3 regions of the Dyella humi genome follow, and region 3 is predicted to be linked to each of the others. Evidence: predicted binding sites of a transcription regulator. Region 3 holds the regulator's gene; each other region holds the start of a gene.
What was found. Region 3 encodes HrcA, which represses chaperone genes, less so after heat shock. Its sites were predicted from a motif close to TTNGCACTCNNNNNNNNNGAGTGCNAA; they were not measured.
Positions count from the first base shown of each region.

Region 1: rpoH (RNA polymerase sigma factor RpoH) is a predicted target of HrcA. The motif match lies at 2,118-2,144, and genes of this name have one in related genera.
Region 2: groES (co-chaperone GroES) is a predicted target of HrcA. The motif match lies at 1,456-1,482, and genes of this name have one in related genera.

Region 1 covers NZ_JADIKI010000023.1:850,571-854,897, forward strand. The annotation lists gene ISP18_RS15055 (sensor histidine kinase) at 1-342, opposite strand, end outside; gene ISP18_RS15060 (response regulator transcription factor) at 487-1,161, opposite strand; gene rpoH (RNA polymerase sigma factor RpoH) at 1,230-2,087, opposite strand; gene ung (uracil-DNA glycosylase) at 2,435-3,142, opposite strand; gene ISP18_RS15075 (response regulator) at 3,196-4,044, opposite strand; gene ftsX (permease-like cell division protein FtsX) at 4,231-4,327, opposite strand, start outside.
Region 2 covers NZ_JADIKI010000023.1:2,044,108-2,048,434, forward strand. The annotation lists gene ISP18_RS20165 (cupin domain-containing protein) at 1-301, shown strand, start outside; gene cutA (divalent-cation tolerance protein CutA) at 265-588, opposite strand; gene ISP18_RS20175 (class II aldolase/adducin family protein) at 599-1,264, opposite strand; gene groES (co-chaperone GroES) at 1,551-1,844, shown strand; gene groL (chaperonin GroEL) at 1,970-3,613, shown strand; gene ISP18_RS20190 (hypothetical protein) at 3,866-4,327, shown strand, end outside.
Region 3 covers NZ_JADIKI010000022.1:1,122,294-1,126,620, reverse strand. The annotation lists gene dnaK (molecular chaperone DnaK) at 1-240, opposite strand, end outside; gene grpE (nucleotide exchange factor GrpE) at 360-896, opposite strand; gene hrcA (heat-inducible transcriptional repressor HrcA) at 983-2,038, opposite strand; gene recN (DNA repair protein RecN) at 2,222-3,895, shown strand; gene ISP18_RS09920 (response regulator) at 4,071-4,327, opposite strand, start outside.

The DNA of each region.
Region 1 (4,327 bases), on a different contig from region 3:
CACGGAGTCGGCATCGATCTTTACGCCTTCCGGCATGACGAGGATGTCGCCGTACAGCCATTTCCTGCTCGCATCGAACAGGCCCCAGGCGTTGTAGTTGCTTTCCTCGAGAACGTCGTAGTCGTTCAACGCCACCAGCATGTGGTCTTCGTCAAGGCTGCGCAGGTAGCCGATCTGCTGCTTGAGCTGTTGATCGGTGCGCGTTTCCAGGTAATGCAGGGTTTCCCAATAGATGAAGCCCAGCAGCACCGTGCCCCAAATCACGAAGAACACGCCGTAGGCGAGCAGCAGGCGCGAGGTGGTGGCGCGCCAGTGGATGGATAGACTCGAGCCTGCTTTCATACCCCAAGTACCTTGCGCCGGGAGCTGTTTGCGCGCCAGCCAAGGAGGAGCGAGGGCGCGTATGCGGATACGTAACTGAGCGAGGACGCCGGATGGTGGGCAAGCAGACCCGGCGCGGGGTGCTTGGGGTATGGAAGCAGGCTCTCAGCCAAGACGATATCCCGATCCGCGCACGGTGCGGATCAGCGAAGGCTCGCCGTCACCGTCGACCTTGCGCCGCAGGCGCGCGATGTGCACGTCAATGAGATTGGTGCCTGGATCGAAACGCAGGCCCCACACGCTTTCGAAGATCATCGCGCGCGTCAGTACCTGCCCGGGATAACGCATCAGGAATTCCAGCAGCCGATATTCGGTGGGCAGCAATGTCAGCTCTCTCGCGCCGCGACGTGCAGTGCGCGTGATCATGTCCAGTTCCAGATCGGCCACACGCAGCTTGGTTTGCGCCGGATGCTCCTGCCGGTGCCGGCGCAGCAGCACTTCGATGCGCGCAGCCATTTCGTCGGGCGCGAACGGCTTGGTGAGATAGTCGTCGCCGCCTGCGCGCAGGCCGCGCACGCGTTCGTCGACGTCGCCCAGCGCGCTGATCATCAACACTGGTGTGTGGATGCCGCCTTCGCGCAATTGCTTCACCAGAGTGAGGCCATCCATGCCGGGCAGCATCAGGTCCAGCGTGATCGCGTCGTAGTGCGGCTCCTGCGCGCGCTGGAGGCCTTGCAGACCATTGTGCACGCGATCGGCGCTGATGCCGTGCGCGGCCAGCTCCAGCACGATTTCGCGTGCCGTGATTTCGTCGTCTTCGATGACCAGGATATGGGGCATGCGCGGCACTTAAACACAAAACGGCCTCCGCGAGGGAGGCCGTTTTGTGCAGGCATGTCAGTACCGCTTCAGGCGGCGAACAGCCCGCGCATCTTCTTCATAGCGTTGGCTTCGACTTGACGGATGCGTTCGGCCGATACACCGTATTCATCGGCAAGATCCTGCAGTGTCGCCTTGTCCTCGTTGAGCCAGCGACGCTGGATGATGTCGCGCGAACGCTGGTCCAACTTCTCCAACGCGCTGGAAAGGGTTTCCAGTTGGTTGTCGCTCTGGTCGGCGTCGGCCACGTTATCGTACGGGTCGGCGCCATCGTCGACCAGGAACGCTTCCGGGGCGGGCTTGGCATCTTCTTCCGCATCCGCTGGGGCCTCGAAGCCGATGTCACGACCGGACAGGCGCGATTCCATCTCGCGCACGGTGGCTTCCGGCACGCCCAGATCCTTCGCGACCATGCGCACTTCCTCGGCATTCATCCAACCCAGGCGCTTCTTGCTCTTGCGCAGGTTGAAGAACAGCTTGCGCTGCGCCTTGGTGGTTGCCACCTTCACGATGCGCCAGTTGCGCAGGATGAACTCGTGCATTTCCGCGCGGATCCAGTGCACGGCAAAGCTGACCAGGCGCACGCCCTGGTCGGGATCAAAACGCTTGACCGCCTTCATCAGGCCGATGTTGCCTTCCTGGATAAGGTCGGACAGCTGCAGGCCATAGCCGTTGTAGCCACGCGCCACGTGCACGACGAAGCGCAGATGCGACATCACCAGCTTGCGGGCGGAGGCGAGGTCACTCTCCTGCTGGTACCGGCGCGACAGCTCCTGTTCTTCTTCCTGACTCAGCACCGGAATGCGGTGCACGGCGGAGATGTAGGCATCCAGGCTGCCAACGACGCTGGGAACCGGCAGATTGGCCGTCACCAAGGCTTGGGACATGTTGGAACCTCCTGAAAGATGGGGTTGAGCTTAGCACTCTGGTACTTGGAGTGCTAAAGGCATCGGCGAGTTCCGGCGCCTTTTATGTACCGAATAGTACACGAATCCCCGGAGCTTGTCCATGTGGGGTGGATGCCGGGGATTGAGCTTTCAAGCATGACTTATGGATCGTTGCCAGGACGCGAAGACCTCAGCCGAAGCGTTCACGCAGCTGCTCGACCTGGCTGTGGTTGCGATCAGCCAGCGCGCGGAAATCCGTACTGATATCAGTATGTGCCGCATGTGCCGCCACGCGTTGCCAGAACATGGCGCCCCATGCGCTAGCACGCTGCCCGATTTGAATAGATTTATTCGCCGATTTCGCTCCGCGGCGGTAGCGACCAGTCGACTGGCGCCTGTCCGTTCGCCTGCAGATAGCGGTTGGCGGCGGAAAAGTGCCCGCAACCGAGGAATCCCCGGTGCGCCGACAGCGGTGAAGGGTGGACCGACTTGAGTACCGCATGGCGGCGGGTGTCGATCAGTTGACCTTTGCGCTGGGCATAGGAGCCCCACAGCATGAAGACGATCCCCTCGCGCTCGCGGTTGAGCGCATCGATGGCCGCGTCGGTGAAGCCTTCCCAGCCCTTGCCCTGATGCGAAGCGGCCAGGCTGCGTTCGACGGTGAGCACGGCGTTGAGCAGCAGCACGCCGCGATCCGCCCATGGCGTGAGGCAGCCATGATTGGGTGGCGGAATGCTCAGGTCGCGCTCGATCTCCTTGAAAATGTTTACCAGCGACGGCGGCGGTGGCACGCCCGGTCGCACCGAAAAGCACAGGCCATGCGCCTGCCCAGGGCCGTGATACGGATCCTGACCCAGGATCACCACCCGCACCGCCTCGAATGGCGTGTGCCGGAACGCGTTGAAGATCTCCGGCCCCGGCGGATAGATCACCTTGCCTGCACGTTTTTCCGTACGCAGGAATTCGGACAGCGCGCGCATGTCCGGACGTTGCAGGTAATCGCCGATACGGCTTTTCCAGGACGGCTCCAGCTTGATCCGTTCTTCGTCGCTCATCGGGGTCGCGGTGAGTCCATGTTGTTCGGTAACCATCCCCGCATGATAGGAGATCAGGCCGCCCCAGCGCTCTCCCGCGCGCGCAGGTGCTGCGCCACGCGCAACTGAAACAGAAGCTTGGTGATCAGCAACCTTTCCTCGACCGGTTTTTCCACCAGGTCGTTGGCGCCCGCGCGGATCAACGCCGCCTGGTTGTCGGGATTCTCGTCGCCGGTCATCACCAGCACCGGCAGCTTGCCTTTGCCATAACCGAACTCGGTACGGATGTATTTCAGCAGATCGCCGCCGGTCAATTCGCCTTTGAGGCTGACGTCGGTCAGCACCACGTCTGCGCCTACCGTACCTTGCCCGCGTTCGGTTTCGAGCAGCACCAGCGCATCCTCAACGCTGACGACGTGGCGCACGGTGAGCCCGATCTTTTCCAGCATGCGGCGCGTAGCCAGCGCCACCACGCGGCTATCTTCTACGTACAGCACCACGCCTTCGGCGGCGCTCTCCGGGCGCACATAGCCACGGATAAATTCCGCCAGCGCCTGGAAGCCGAGCGACTTGTCGAAGTAATCCGTGACGTGCTCACCCAGTGCGCGGCGATGCAGGCGATCGTCCACGTCGCCGGATACCACCACAATCGGCACGTAGATCTGTGGCGCGGATTCGCGCACGTAGCGCGCTAGTTCCAGCCCGTCCATATCGGGCAAGCGCAAGGCGATGGTGATGAAGTCGAACACGCCGCTGTCGAGCAGCCGATGCGCTTCGGCACCGGTACCGCAGTCCACCACTTCGGCCTGCGGCAATTCCTTCTGCAGCACGCGCGTGATCAACTGGCGAACCACCTTGGAGCCGTCCACCACCAGCACGCGCGGTGCGGCGCTGATGTCACGGCTGCTGATACTTGCACTCATCAAAAACCCCACCATCCCGGTCTTGCGTGGCTTCCGTGCATAGACAATCGGCAGGCGCCCCCTGCGCCCGTAGTGCCTATTCTATCCGGCCCCGAAAAGACAGCCGCTATGGTCACCCAGAATGACGCAAAAGGGGTGCGAACAGCTTCACCGCTCGCGGCATCCGCTTTGGATGCCGCCCAGGCGCTAGGCTGCTTTTCGCAGCTGCCAGGCGCTCACCAGCCGTGCACCCAGCCAGCCCAGAAAGGCCGCTGCGACCGGTACCGCCAGCAGCAGCCACGGC
Region 2 (4,327 bases), on a different contig from region 3:
GACGGTGACGTATGCGCCGGGTCAATCCACGTCGCCGCATCGGCATGGCGGCGATATCTTCGTTTACGTGCTGTCAGGCCACATCCGCAGTCAGCTCGCAGGCGGTGCGTTGCATGTCTTCGGTCCGGGTGAAAGCTGGTTCGAAGCAGCAGGCGCGCATCATGTGGTGAGCGGCAACGCAAGCGACAGCGAGCCTGCGACGATGCTGGTGGTTTTCATCGCCTCACCGAAGGCGGTCTTGACCACACTCGATAATGCGGAAGCTCACGCATCCACGCCGGCGCGCACCCAATCCAGATAGGCGGCGTAACCGTGTTCTACCGGAACGGCGATCAGTTCCGGCAGCTCGTACGGATGTAAAGCCAGCACGCGTGTCTTCATGGCGTCGAAGCGTTTGGCCGTGGTTTTGATCAAAAGCAATTCTTCGTTATCCGTGGTGATCTTGCCCTTCCAGCGATACGTCGAATGAACACCAGGCACGCGATTGACACAGGCTGCCAATGATTCATCCACCAAGGCTTCGGCCAGACGCTGCGCACTGGCGGCGTCGGGACAGGTGCAGTAGCAAAGCAGAACGTCGTCGGACATGGGGGCGAGTTCAGGTCGAAGTGGACGATGAATTGCGCGAGATCAGGCCGTAGTTGCCGAATTTTTCCAGCACCTGTGTGACCTCCGCATCGTTGAGCAGCGCCGGCTTGCCTACCTGCAGTGCCAGCGCGTATTGCCGGGCCAGCGTTTCCACTTCCACTGCGCGCCACATGGTCTGCTCCAGGGTGGCGCCCACTGCGATCATGCCGTGGTTGGCCAGCAGGCAGGCCAGGCGGCCATCGAGCGCATGTACGACAGCATCGGAGAGCTCCTGCGTGCCGTAGGTGTAGTAACCCGCGCAGCGGATCGAATCGCCGCCGCTTACGGCGATCATGTAGTGCGCCGCGGGAATACCCATGCGGCACATCGCCAGCGCGGTGCTGTAGGGCGGATGGGCATGGACCACCGCATGCACGTCCGGCCGTGCGGCATAGATGTCCCGGTGGAAGCGCCACTCGCTGGAAGGCCGCAACCGGTGTGCGTAGCTGCCGTCCATCGCCACCTGCACCACGGCTTCGGGCGTGATCTCCTCATAGGGCGTGCCGCTGGGGGTGATCAGGAATCCCTCGTCGTGGCGCACGCTCAGGTTGCCGGAGGTGCCCTGGCTCAGGCCGGAAGGCGTCAGCTTCAAGCCGTGGGCGACGATCTGCTCGCGTAGTGTCTGGTCCCTGCTCACTGCCTGGTTCCCTGTGTGGAAATGGACCATCGTCGGCATTTTCGCCGGCCGTGTCGATCCTCCCCGGCACCCGCGACCAATTTGCAAACCGCGTCGTTTCGTTGCAAGCCCTTGAAAGCCCACCCGCTTCCCCCATAACGGCTTCACGACCTATCCGGCCCCTGTTGCAGGGGTTTTTTTGGCGGCTAGAATTGGCACTCGTGTACCCCGAGTGCTAACACCGCCGCCAAGGCCGGTTCAGGGGTCACCCAATCTTTAACCCAAAGCCACAGCTGGAGTTCATCCCATGAGCAAACTGCGTCCGCTGCACGATCGCGTCATCGTCAAGCGCCTGGAGGAGGAGCGTGTCTCCGCCGGCGGCATCGTCATCCCCGATAGCGCCACCGAAAAGCAGACCCGCGGCAAGGTGATCGCCGCTGGCGAAGGCCGCATCCTGGAGGACGGCAAGGTTCGTCCGATGTCGGTCAAGGCCGGTGAAACGGTGCTGTTCGGCAAGTACGCCGGCCAGGAAATCAAGATCGACGGCGAAGAGCTGGTCTTTCTGAAGGAAGACGACATCGTTGCGGTGATCGAAGCTTGATCCGACGGTGCCAGGTGAGCGAGCGCGAACAGTACAACCGCGCTATGCCAGTCGCCTTCGGCTCCTTCCGCAGCTTTCCCGCAAGATTTTCCCATTTTTAATTTAATTTTTTGAGGCAAAAAATTATGGCAGCCAAAGAAGTCCGCTTCAGCGAAGACGCGCGCGCGCGCATCCTCAAGGGCGTGAACACCCTGGCCAACGCGGTCAAGGTCACGCTGGGCCCGAAGGGCCGCAACGTCGTGCTCCAGAAGAGCTTCGGCGCCCCCACCGTCACCAAGGACGGCGTGTCCGTCGCCAAGGAAATCGAACTGTCCGACGCCTACGAGAACATGGGCGCGCAGATCGTCAAGGAAGCCGCTTCCAAGACCTCCGACAACGCCGGTGACGGCACCACCACCGCCACCGTGCTGGCCCAGGCGTTCGTGCGCGAAGGCCTGAAGGCTGTGGCCGCCGGCATGAACCCGATGGACCTGAAGCGCGGCATCGACAAGGCCGTGACCGCCGCGGTGGAAGAGCTCAAGAAGCTCTCCAAGCCCACCGCTGACGACAAGGCCATCGCCCAGGTCGGCACCATCTCCGCCAACTCCGACGTCGCCATCGGCGACATCATCGCCACCGCGATGAAGAAGGTCGGCAAGGAAGGCGTGATCACGGTTGAGGAAGGTTCGGGTCTTGAGAACGAACTGGACGTCGTCGAAGGTATGCAGTTCGACCGCGGCTACCTCTCGCCGTACTTCATCAACAACCAGCAGAGCCAGCAGGTCGAGTTGGAAGATCCCTTCATCCTGCTGTACGACAAGAAGATCTCCAACGTTCGCGAAATGCTGCCGATCCTCGAAGGCGTGGCCAAGGCCGGCAAGCCGCTGCTGATCGTCGCCGAGGAAGTCGAAGGCGAGGCGCTGGCGACGTTGGTGGTCAACACCATCCGCGGCATCGTCAAGGTTGCCGCCGTGAAGGCGCCGGGTTTCGGTGATCGTCGCAAGGCGATGCTGGAAGACATGGCCATCCTTACCAACGGCCAAGTCATCTCCGAAGAAGTGGGCCTGCAGCTTGAGAAGGCCACCATCCAGGATCTGGGCCGCGCCAAGAAGGTCGTGGTGACCAAGGAAAACACCACCCTCATCGACGGCGCCGGCGAAGCTGAGAAGATCCAGTCGCGCATCAAGCAGATCAAGGCGCAGATCGAGGAAACCTCCTCCGACTACGACCGCGAGAAGCTGCAGGAGCGCGTGGCCAAGTTGGCCGGCGGCGTGGCAGTGATCAAGGTCGGTGCTGCTACCGAAATCGAAATGAAGGAAAAGAAGGCCCGCGTCGAAGACGCCCTGCACGCCACGCGCGCAGCCGTTGAAGAAGGCGTGGTGCCCGGTGGTGGCGTGGCGCTGATCCGCACGCTGAAGGCCATCGAAAACCTGAAGGGCGACAACGAAGACCAGAACCACGGCATCGTCATCACCCGTCGTGCGCTGGAAGCTCCGCTGCGCGAGATCGTGTTCAACTCCGGTGACGAGCCGTCCGTGGTCGTGAACAAGGTCAAGGAAGGCAAAGGCAACTACGGCTACAACGCCGCCACCGGCGAGTTCGGCGACATGATCGAGTTCGGCATCCTGGATCCGACCAAGGTCACCCGTTCGGCGCTGCAGTACGCCTCCTCCGTGGCAGGCCTGCTGATCACCACCGAAGCGATGGTGGCCGAACTGCCGAAGAAGGAAGAGCACAACCATGGCGCCCCGGGCGGCGGCATGGGCGGCATGGGTGGTATGGACTTCTAAACGTCCATTTCCCGCTTGTCTGCAAGAATCGAAAGCCCCGCGCAAGCGGGGCTTTCTTTTTGCGCGCACATGGTGCGCGATGCGGGTCGCTGTGTGCGACGCCAAACACGACGCATTGCCGAAAACGCGTATTACCTTCAAATTCTTCGGTTTCTTTTGCGAGGTTGATCACACTTTTTGGCGCTGAAAGGACTCATCGTAATTTTCACAATTCGTTTGCCAGCATCGACCAAACAGGGGGAGCTTGATTCGATGATCGAGCTGGAAATCCAGATCCTTTCGGATCGCCGGGAAGGACTGCTCGTGGAACTTGGTCGCGTAGTGGTCGCCAGCGGATTCACGCTGTTGCGCCAGCGCGTGTATCAGGACAATCACGGCGCATGGCTGGTCATGGTGGTGCGCGGTGAGCCGGAGCGGCAGCTCGGCCTGGAAGAAGTGCTTGCCACGCACAACCGCGTACTGAGTTTCGAAGCGACATTGCTGGCGCCGGGCACGGCGCAGGCAGTTACAGCATCGGCGCCACGTGTACCGAATGGCGCAGTGAATGGCGCAACAACGCCGCTGGCTCACGTCGGGCCCGACGTGCAGAAAGTCGAAAGCGTGCTGCCGCAACTGGCGCGCGATTATCCGAAGGTTTTTCCCTGGCTGCTGGCGCTGGAGCACGAAGTGACGGCCGAGGCGCGCGAGGCCTCGCTGCTGCTCGCTGGTCGGCGG
Region 3 (4,327 bases):
GGCGTCGGTGAACTTGCGGCCGATCAGGCGCTTCACCGCGTAGAAGGTGTTCTTGGGGTTGGTCACGCCCTGGCGCTTGGCGGGGGCACCCACCATCACTTCGCCGTCCTTGGTGAACGCGACGATGGACGGCGTAGTGCGATCGCCCTCCGAGTTTTCGATGACCTTGGTGGTGCTGCCATCCATGATGGCCACGCACGAGTTGGTCGTGCCCAGGTCGATGCCGATGATCTTGCCCATGATGTGTGCTCCGGAAATCTTGTATGCGGCCCCTCGCCGCGAATGGTTGTCAGATGGGGTTCTGGCGAAAGGCGTTCAATACCAGGTAAACCCTGCAGTACTGGAATTGCAGCGACCGTTCAGTCGTCCTTGGCCACGGTCACCAGGGCCGGGCGCAGCAATCGATCGTTCAACACATAGCCTTTCTGCAATACCGCCACCACGGTGCCAGGCGCCTTGCCGGGCGCCTCGACCATGCTCACCGCGTGATGACGTTCCGGATCGAGCGGCTGATCGAGCGGATCGACCTGCACCAGGCCGTTGTTACTGGCGATGCGTAACAGCTCTTTCAGCGTGAGGTTCAAGCCTTCGCGGATCGTGGCGATATCGCCGCCCTCGGTCGCCAGGCCACGCTCCAGGCCGTCGTAGACCGGCAACAGATCGTTGAGCAGCTTTTCATTGGCGAAGCGGCGCGCCTGTTCCAGATCGCGATGCAGGCGGCGACGCTGGTTCTCCAGCTCGGCCTTTTCGCGCAGCACGGTTTCACGCAGTTCCCGGTTGCTCGCTTCCAACTCGGCCAACTTGGCCTTGAGCGCCTCGAGTTCGTCGTTTTGCGCGCCCTGCTCCGGTTTTTGTGCGGTCGTTTCGTTCGGCGACTGCGGCTCGCTGTTATGCATGAATGACTCCAAACATCGTCCAGGGCCGGCATGGTTAGCCGACCATCGAAAAATTTTCGCGGGTGAACCCGCCTCCCAACCGGCCGTTATAGGGTCGTGGCGGCCCGATTCAAGGCATCGCTGAGCAATCGGGCCGTGGCTTGCACCACCGGAATGACGCGATCGTAGGCCATGCGTGTAGGTCCGATCACACCGACCGCACCTAACAGCCGGCCCTGCGCCCCGTAGCTGGCGGTAACCACGCTGCAGCCATCCAGCGCAGCAAAGCCCGATTCCTCGCCGATAAACAAGCGCACACCGGGCGCTTTGGCGCAGGTTTCCATCAATTGCAGCAGTTCGTTCTTCTTCTGGAAGGCGTCGAACAGCTCGCGCAGGCGCTCCAGGTTACCCAGTTCGGAATAGGCCATCAGGTTGGTCTGGCCGCTCACCAGTACGTCCTCGTCCTGTGGCGCAAACGAAGCCGCCGCCAACTCTACTGCCCTGGCGAGCAGCTGATGCAGCTCGCTGCTGGCCTCGCGCAATTCGCGCAGCAGATGCGCGCGGATGTCGTCCACGCGCAACCCGACGAAGTGTTCGTTGATGTAGTTGGCCGCCTGCTCCAGGTCACGTGCCTCCAGCGGCTTGGCCAGTTGGATCACACGGTTCTGCACCTGGTTGTCGGAGAACACCAGGATCACCAGCACGCGCGCGTCCGGCAGCGGTACGAAGTCGATATGGCGCAGCGGGAAATCGGTCTGGCGCGGCACCGTTACCACGCCGGCGAAATGCGTCATCGCCGACAGCAGCACCGAAGCATTGCCGACCAGGTCGCGCACCGTGGCTGGCCCGGGCGGCAGTTCGCGCTGCAGCCGCACCATTTCGTCACGCGGCAGCGGCTGCAGTTCGATCAGGCTGTCGACGAACAGGCGCAGGCCACGCGGCGTCGGGATGCGCCCGGCGGAGGTATGCGGCGAAGCAATCAGCCCGGCTTCTTCGAGGTCCGCCATGATGTTGCGGATGGTGGCCGGGCTCACGTCCAGCCCGGACGAACGCGAAAGCGTGCGCGAGCCGACCGGTTCGCCGTCGACTAGATACTGCGCAATCAGCAGGCGCAGCAGGCGCCGCGCGCGGGCATCAAGTTCGTGGCCAGGGTGACGTGACATGCGCTGTGGCAATCCGTGAGACGGTTAAGAAATAAGGTTTGATGAGTAAGAATGCAAGAAAGGCCAAGCGGGGAACGGGGACTGGGGAACGGGGAACATCAAGATTCCCATCAATCTGACGTTCCTCGTTCCCTGTTCCCCGTTCCCACTTACAATTAATTCGACCACTGCCGCCCACACCTCATGCTCACCTCCCTTTACGTCCGCCATCTTGCCGTCGTCGAAGAAGCCGACCTTGCCTTTGGCCCCGGCCTGACCGTGGTCAGTGGGGAAACCGGCGCAGGCAAGTCTCTGTTGGTAGACGCCCTGATGCTGCTGGCCGGCTCGCGTGCTGACAGTAGCATCGTGCGCGCCGGCAGTGATCGCGCGGAGCTGGCGGCAGAATTCGACCTCGTCGGCCTGCCCGAGGCGCGCGACTGGCTGCAGCTCGAAGAGTTGGATGAAGACGGCGCTTGCCAGCTACGTCGTGTGATCCGCGCCGAAGGTAGCTCGCGCGCGTGGATCAACGGCCGTCCCGCTACCATCGGCCAGATGGGCGAGCTGGCCGCCTTGCTGGTGGAAATCCACGGTCAGCACGAGCATCAGGCGCTGCTGGAACGCGCGCATCAAATGAACCTGCTGGACGCCTACGCCGAAAACGAAACACGCGTGGCGCAGGTGCGCGAACTCGCCCAGCAATGGCGCGAACTTGGCGTACGCATCCGCAAGCTGAGCGGCGGCGAGGATCGCGAGCATCGTCTTGAGCTCCTGCGGCACGAACTTTCCGAACTGGAAAAGTGGGCGCTGCCCGCCGCCGAACTGGCAGAACTGGAAAGCAGCCACAAACGCCTCGCCAACGCCAGCAAGCTCACTGAAGGCATCACCGGCGTGGTCGATCTGCTCGATGGCGATAGCGAGTTCGCGCTGCGTTCGTCGCTGGGTCGCGCGCATGCGGAATTGAACCGCCTTGCCGCGCTGGACGATCGTCTGGCGCCCCTGCTCGAACTGCTCGACAACGCGCAGATTCAGCTCACTGAAGCCGCCGATGGTCTTGCGCACTACGCGCAGGATGTCGATCTCGACCCCGACCGTTATGCGGAAGTCGATGCGCACCTCACACGCCTGCACGAACTGTCGCGCAAGCATCGCCTGCATGTTGCCGAACTGGACGACAAGCGCATCGCCTTGCAGAACGAACTGACCGAACTGGAAAACGCCGGCGATGCACTCCAGCGCCTCGATACGCAGCGCGCACAATTGCAGCGCGATTACGACAAGGCCGCTGAAGCGCTCAGCAAGTCACGGCAAGCCGCCGCCAAGCGCCTCGGCAAGGAAGTGAGCGCGCTGATGGGCGAGCTGGGCATGGCCGGCGGCGTGCTGCAGGTGACGCTGGAAGCTTCTGAAAACAGCGATCCCGATCCGCAAGGCCGCGAACGCTGCGAACTGCTGGTCAGCGCCAACCCCGGCCAACCACCACGCCCTTTGCGCAAGGTCGCCTCCGGTGGCGAATTGGCGCGCATCAGCTTAGCGATCGAAGTGGCCACGCTGGGCAAAGACACCATCGGCTGCATGGTGTTCGACGAAGTCGACACTGGCATCGGCGGCGCGGTAGCCGAAGTGGTCGGCCAGAAATTGCGTGCGCTGGGTTCGCGCTGCCAAGTGCTGTGCGTAACCCATCTGCCGCAGGTGGCTGCACAAGGCCATGCGCATCTGCGCGTAAGCAAGCACAGCGAGCGAGGCTCCACACAAACGCGCATCGAAGTGTTGAACATCGAAGGCCGCCGCGATGAACTGGCGCGCATGCTGGGCGGCGTGGAAATCACACGCGAAACGCGGGCGCACGCGAAGAAGATGCTGGAGCAAGCTCAGACTGCGTGACTCACCTTGATGTTGCTGAGTGAGCCCCTCTCCCTTCGGGAGAGGGTGCCGAGAGGCGGGTGAGGGTTCGGGCGGAGCGCGATGCTGGTTCTCGCGCAAGTCTTTGCCATCGTGCGCTGATCGTACCCTCACCCCAACCCCTCTCCCGAAGGGAAAGCGGCAAACATATCCGCACTTAGGTACGAATCGGCAACAACCCTCGCTCGCTCGCAATGCGATAAAGATCCAGTTCCGACCCCGCCCCCAGCTTCCCCATCAAGCTCGCGCGATGGATGTATACCGTCTTCTGCCCGATCCCCAACTCCGCCGCCACCTGTTTTGGCGCACGTCCCGCCGCCAGCAACAGAAACACCTCGTGCTCGCGCGCGGTAAGCCGATCGATGGGATCGAGCGTATCGTTCGGCCGCTCCGCACGCCGCTGCCGAAGGTCGG